DNA from 2 places in the Sodalis sp. RH20 genome. Region 1 is predicted to be linked to the other one. Evidence: predicted binding sites of a transcription regulator. Region 1 holds the regulator's gene; the other holds the start of a gene.
What was found. The regulator Fur, encoded in region 1, represses iron uptake genes when iron is present. The targets are predictions, from matches to a motif close to ATAATAATGAGAACNACTATCAA.
Positions count from the first base shown of each region.

Region 2: fhuF (siderophore-iron reductase FhuF) is a predicted target of Fur. The motif match lies at 2,062-2,084, and genes of this name have one in related genera.

Region 1 covers NZ_CP178733.1:3,219,266-3,222,674, reverse strand. Annotated here, with positions in the region: gene alsR (transcriptional repressor AlsR) at 1-674, opposite strand, end outside; gene fur (ferric iron uptake transcriptional regulator) at 1,239-1,709, opposite strand; gene fldA (flavodoxin FldA) at 2,065-2,580, opposite strand; gene ybfE (LexA regulated protein) at 2,759-3,058, opposite strand; gene ACL2XM_RS14875 (alpha/beta fold hydrolase) at 3,266-3,409, opposite strand, start outside.
Region 2 covers NZ_CP178733.1:4,383,901-4,387,309, reverse strand. Annotated here, with positions in the region: gene ACL2XM_RS20025 (GntR family transcriptional regulator) at 1-380, shown strand, start outside; gene ACL2XM_RS20020 (creatininase family protein) at 377-1,072, shown strand; gene fhuF (siderophore-iron reductase FhuF) at 1,209-1,955, opposite strand; gene fhuD (Fe(3+)-hydroxamate ABC transporter substrate-binding protein FhuD) at 2,094-2,990, shown strand; gene fhuB (Fe(3+)-hydroxamate ABC transporter permease FhuB) at 2,987-3,409, shown strand, end outside.

The DNA.
Region 1 (3,409 bases):
CTGCTATGGGTAATACAAATGATCTTGGCCCCATTATCCTTGGCAATCGACACCACCCGTTTCAGATCGCTGGTGCGGCCCGAATGGGATACCACCAACGCCACATCGCCCGGTTGCAACAGGGAGGCCGACATCATCATCAAATGCGCGTCCAGGTAGGCATTGCAACGCAAGCCGATTTTCAGGAATTTATGCTGCACGTCCGCGCAAATGGAATTAGAGCCGCCGACGCCGTACAGCTCGCGCTGATGGCCGGCAAAAAAGCATTGGGCCGCCTGCTGGATGACGTTGGCGTCGACTATCGCCTGGCCTTCGACAATGGTGCGTACGGTCAGGTTAAACACTTTGTTGACCACATCCTCCGGGCTGTCGGTGGGCGAGAGTTCGGCGGTGATATCATGGTCGGCATGATCGAAATACTCGACGATGGCGCTGCGCAGCTGGCGAAAGCCGCTGAAACCGAGAATTTTCGACACCTTGACAATCATGGCTTCCGACAGGCCCAGACTCAGGGCCACCTCTTTGATCCCCGAGACGTCGGTGAGGTTGCCGGGAGATAAAAACCACTCCACTATCCGGCTTTCGTTTTCAGTCATGCCTTCTTGTTTAATACGAATATAAGGAGCAATGCCTATGCCGCGCGGCATATCGTTTTGCAGTTCCGCATCATTCATCTGGACTATCTCTGGTGATTAACATTGCCTGTCACTATATCACCATGGCGAAAGTTTAAAATCTGCTGCGAACTTCACGTTTTTTATTAATTTATAAATTAACTTTTTGTGTAAAAATCGAGTCATCGATCCGGGTTAATTTCAGGAAGGTATTTTTGGCTATATTAATTCAATAAAATCATATAATTAAAATGTATCTTTTGTTGTCGCTTACTGCTGACAGCGAAAAATAGCTTTATCATCAGATTCACAGAATAATTTACCCGGTGAAAAAATCGCAATAAAAACGCTGTCGTTTCAATGGATTACGCAAATTAGCCCAAAATAGCGTCCCAGGGCCTCTATTTATTCTTTATTTATTTTTATTTTCTGTGAAGTTTTCTGGAGTTTGCCGGCGGTGAGCACGGCGGTGATTGGCGGATACGACGCTTGTCGACGCGCTTCGGGAAGGAAACGTTACCAGGGAAGGGGACGGGCGGCGTTTAGCCTCATTGAAAAAAAATCGTTGCAGGGTGAGAAAGCGGCGCGATAACAGCCGCTTTGGAGAAACGGACCGCGCCGCGGTTATTCTTTTACGCCGTTGAGCATATCGGCGTGATCGTGCAGCGTTTCGTCTTCGCGGCAGTTGCCGATTTCACAATGCCCATACAGATATAAGCTATGGTTGGTCAGCTTGATATTGTGCCTTTTGGCAATATCACGCTGGCGCGCTTCGATGAACTCGTCGCGAAATTCGATAACCTTGCCGCAGTCCAGACAGATCAGGTGGTCATGATGATACTGTTGCGTCAGTTCAAAAACGGATTTGCCGCCTTCAAAATTGTGGCGGGTTACGATACCGGCGTCGTCAAATTGGTTTAGCACGCGATATACCGTGGCCAGGCCGATTTCCTCACCCATATCGATCAGTTTTTTGTACAGATCTTCCGCACTGACGTGATGGCATTCCGGATCTTGCAACACTTCCAGAATCTTCAGTCTGGGAAGGGTGACTTTCAGGCCGGCCTTCTTCAATGCAATATTATTGTCAGTCATGCGGGTTTAGTCCTGTTACTTTGATAATCTGATTGTAGGCTAACTTAGCCTATAACATCGGTCGGCCCGAAAAATGTGACGCCGTCTCATTATAAGACTGCCTGTCCAAAATGAAAACCGCGCCTTGTTAACAACTATAGCCCGTTTCAGGGGGCGAATTCTGCAACATTTTGCTAAAAAGGGTGGAACCGCTGCGCTATTGTACCGCGTTGTGGATAAAAGTTAAAAACTTGTATCTATTAATTTGAAAGGATTTAGTTATCAGTGAGGTTGGCGGCGCCGTCCCGACGCCATGACGGCAACCGATTCCCTTGCCGGGCGCCGCGGCGGCGGCACCCTCCCGCACGGCTTGACTTTAGCTGAGCTGCAATTCAGCGCTGATTTGCTTCACCCAGCCGTCCACGCGTTCATTGGTCAGCTCGGGCTGGCGGTCTTCGTCAATGGCCAGGCCGATGAAGTGATTGTCGTCCGCCAGTCCTTTCGACGCTTCGAAATGGTAGCCGGCGGTGGGCCAGTGACCGACGATGGTCGCGCCGTTGGGCTCGATAATGTCGCGAATGGTGCCCATGGCGTCACAGAAATATTCGGCGTAATCCTCCTGATCGCCACAGCCGAACAGCGCCACTTTTTTGCCGGAGAAATCTATTTCTTCCAGGGTGGGGAAAAAATCATCCCAGTCACATTGCGCTTCGCCGTAATACCAGGTCGGGATGCCGAGCAGCAGGGTGTCGAACCGCGCCAGGTCTTCTTTACTGCTTTTGGCAATGTCATGAACTTCGGCAACATCCGCACCCAGTTGCTTCTGAATCATTTTGGCAATATTTTCGGTATTGCCGGTGTCACTGCCAAAAAAAATGCCTACAGTTGCCATGAATTTGAAAACCTCTTAAATATTATGGATATGTTCCGTAACAGAATCAGCGATGCTCTGCGGCAATCATAGCAGACCCTAATGCGGGGAGAAACTCGCCGGCCGGGTTTTGTCGCAAATTTGCCCCGTTCGCGGCCTTGGGCCCTGGACGGGATGGCGCTTTACCGGGCCGGCAAGTTTACTCCGGATGCGGATCCGCGCCTTGTTGCCGTTCAAGCTCGGCCAGTAAAATCAATTCGATCAGCTCGCTGCGCGACAGGTTTTGCCGGTAGGCCAGCTCATTTAACGCATCCACCGCCTCGGCGTTGATTTTCAGCTCCACCCGGCGCAGGCCGCGCTTTTTATCCCGGCGCAGCTGGTTACGCTTGTTGATGCGCAACTGCTCATCGCGGGACAGGGGGTTCGTCTTCGGTCTTCCCGGGCGCCGCTCATCGATAAATAAATCCAGGGTGGTGCGGTCCGTTTGTTCTTTTGCCATAGGTCATGAAGGGATTGTGCATCAAGAAGCAGGCGGGCAAACCCCGGCCGGCGGCGTGGCTGGCTACGCCGTCGGACGCGCATCGCCCGTAACGTTATGTTTTATGTACGCCGGGGCTGCCATAAAACACAGCGGGCCATGTTACCCCAGCCCGGTAGCAAACGACAATATTAAACTCGCGGGCGCTAATCCCGGCGGCGGCCCGGTCTATTCTTCCAGGAAACGGGCCAGGGCGCGCATGACCGCCGCGGGTTTTTCCGCATGAACCCAATGACCGGCGCCGGCGACCACATGCGCCCGCGCCCGGGGGAACTGGCGTTGGATCGCCTGGCGGTAACTGTCATCCAGATA
Region 2 (3,409 bases), 1.2 Mb from region 1:
GGGTTATTAATATCAGCTTTATCCCCTCCGAGCAGACCCGGCGGGCGCTGGCGTCGCTTGATCCCCTTGCCAGGGTGCTGGTGGTGTCGATCTTCCCGGAGTTTACCGCGCTGATGAAAACCGGGGTGCAGCGCTTCGCCCCGCATGTGCAGTCCATTACCGTGGTGCATCGGGACGACCCTGAACTGAACCGCTATCTGGCGCATGCCGATGTGCTGGTCTACGCCACCGGCGCCGAGGCGTTACAGGACGCCTTATCTCCTGGCCAACAGGCGTTTGAATACCGGCATATTCCTGACAGCGGCGATATCAGGCGTGTGGTGATGCCGCTGCTGACGCCGGATGTGCCCTCCGTGACCGGATTGAAGGAAATATCATGAAAATCAGTGAAATGAATTGGCAGCAGTTGGAAGAATACCTGGGCCGGGACGATCGGGTGGTGGTGCCGCTGGGCAGTACGGAGCAGCATGCGTTTCTCAGCCTGTCGGTGGATTCCATCCTGGCCGAAAAGGTCGCCGTCGAGGCGGCCGAGCCGCTGGGCATACCGGTATTCCCGGTAATGCCGTTCGGCATGACGCCGGCGTTCAGCGATTTTCCCGGCACCATCAGCCTGCGGGTCGGCACTTACCTCCGGCTGCTGTACGATATTCTCGATAATCTGAAACGGCAGGGCTTTAAGCGCGTTCTGCTGGTTAACGGCCACGGCGGTAATATGCCGGCGCAGCATATTATCAGCGAATGGATGGTGGCCAATCCCGAGGTGATGGTACAGCTGCATAACTGGTGGTGCGCGCCGCTCACCTGGGCAAAGGTACAGCAAACCGATCCGGTGGCCTCGCATGCCTCATGGATGGAAAATTTCCCCTGGACCCGGCTGGCGGGCGTCGCCCAGCCGGACCGGCAAAAACCGATGCTCGATCTGGTCGGCTTTCGCAAGCTCAATCCGGCCAAGGCCCGCGCGATGCTGGGCGACGGCAACTACGGCGGGTATTATCAGCGCGCCGACGAGGAGATGCTGGCCCTCTGGCAGGTGGGTGTCGAAGAAACCCGGCGCGTGATGGAACTGCTCTGATCGCCGCCCGGGCAAGGCACCGTGCGGGGAGCCGTTTATGCGGCGGGAGTACCCGCGGCGCGAGCGGCCGCCGGTGCGAGGCCTGGGGCGCGGAGAAATACGTCTTGCCCGGCGTCATGCCCGCAGTGGCGAACGCTTAGCCCTGCTGTTCCCGATGCCGGCATTTACGCTCTTGCGCCACCAACAGCGGGCAGCTCGGGCAATATTCCAGGCCGCTGAGCTTATAGCGCAGGCAGCACAGCCGGCGGATGATTTTCGGGCCGGCGTCGTGCTCCACCACCCGTACCGGCTGATACAGCCGGTTGGGCGCGCCGTCCGTCAGGGTTTTGGTGGCGAGAAACGCCCTGGCTTCCCCGGTATCGGCGCCTTGTTCCGCGGCCATATCGATGCCGTGGGCGACGCGGATGGCGGCGTTGTTCCAGAACAGGCCCGGCCTGATGCCGGCCAACTGGCCGAAGGTCCGGCAAACCGGCAGCACATGCGTCTCCACCAACTGCCCGAACAGCGCGGGGATGGCGACGCCGCCGGCGATTTTTGCGCCGCGATCGGCCAGGATAAATTTTTCCGGCACGGCGGATTGCGCTCCCTGGGTAAATTGAATCGCGCGCGGATCCGCCGGCAGCCGCCAGTCATGCAGCAGCGCGATCCTTGTCCAGGGCGCCAGCAGCAGGGCAAAATACCACTGCGACCACATGGAGATCACCGCCGCCCGGTCGCCCCCTTCGTTCAGCCGCAGGAACGGCTCCAGTAGCGCCAGCGCCGTTTCCGGCGCGCATAAATCCGCCGCCGAATAGCCCGTTCCGCCGCTGGGAACGGAGAAGAGAAAACTGCCGTTGATATCAATGGCGCATCCGGGGGTGGGTGCTGCTGCGTCAGGCTTCATACGCTTCCTGTATCGATCGGGACTATTGATTAAGGACAAGGCAAAGAGCTTCCGGCAGGCGGGCGGCTTGCGGTCTCTCTCCGAATGCGCATAATAGGCGATCAAAATCAGAATGATAACTATTAATATTTAAAATTTATGCAGACTCATGATGCCTATCGCCGACGTCTTTTACAGGCGATGGCCGTGTTGCCCTGGTGGTTTTCCCGCCGCGCCGCCGCCGCGCCCATACCCGATGCGGCACGTATTATCGCGCTGGAGTGGCGCCCGGCGGAGCTGCTGCTGGCCCTTGGCGTGACGCCGATGGCCATTGCCGACGCGCCGAATTACCGCAGCTGGGTGGCGGAGCCGGCGCTGCCGCCGTCGGTGCTGGACGTGGGGCTGCGCAACGAACCGAATATGGAAGCGATGCAGCGCCTGGCGCCCTCGCTGATCCTGCTATCGGAGGGTTTTGGCCCGGCGCCTGCAAGCGTCGCGTCCATTGCGCCCACCATGACCTTCCGTTTTAGCCGGCAAGGCGATCGGCCTTTGGCCGTGGCCAGCCAGGATATCGTCGCCCTGGCCGGGCGCCTGGGGATGCCGGATCGGGCGCAACGACATATGGCCGATCTCGACCGGCAACTGGACCAGACCCGGCAGCGGCTGGCGTCTGGATCCCTTCCGCTTCCCCCCGTCTTGCTGTTTTCCTTTATCGACAGCCGCCGCATCATGGTTATCGGCAAAAACAGCCTGCTCCAGGATGTGCTGGATCGGGTGGGGGTGGCGAACGCCTGGGACGGCGAGGAAAATGTCTGGGGCAGCGCAACGGTGGGCCTTGAGCGGCTGGCGCAGTTCCGGGGCGTCAGGGCGCTGTGTTTTCATCGCGGCGCCCAGGATCCCCTGGCGGAAGTGGCCGGTTCCACGCTTTGGCAAACGCTGCCTTTTGTCCGGCAAAAACAGCTGCGGGTGCTGCCCGCGGTGTGGTTTTTCGGCGCCACCCTTGCCGCCATGCGCTTTTGCCGGATGCTCGGGCAGGCGATGGAGCCACGGGCATGAGTAAACGCGTTCCGCGCTTATCCGCCGCATTGGTCCTGGCGTTGTCGCTTGCCGCGCTGTCGCTTGCGGTATTTAATTTAACCCTTCAGCTCGCGCCCGGTTTATGGTGGCGGGCGGCGTGCCATCCCGATACCGGCAGTATTGATCAAATGCTGTTTCACTACAGCCTGCTGCCGCGCACCGCGCTCTCGCTGCTGGTGGGCGCCGGGCTGGGGCTGGTGGGGGTGGTGTTCCAGCAAATACTGCGCAATCCGCTGGCCGAACCCACCACGCTCGGGGTGTCGGCGGGCGCGCAACTGGGGCTCACGGTGGCGACCCTCCTGGCGTTGCCGGGCGACGAGGCGACCCGCCAACTGGCGACGATAGCCGGCGCGCTGGCGGTGGGCGGCCTGGTGTTCGGCGTTTCCTGGGGGCGCCGG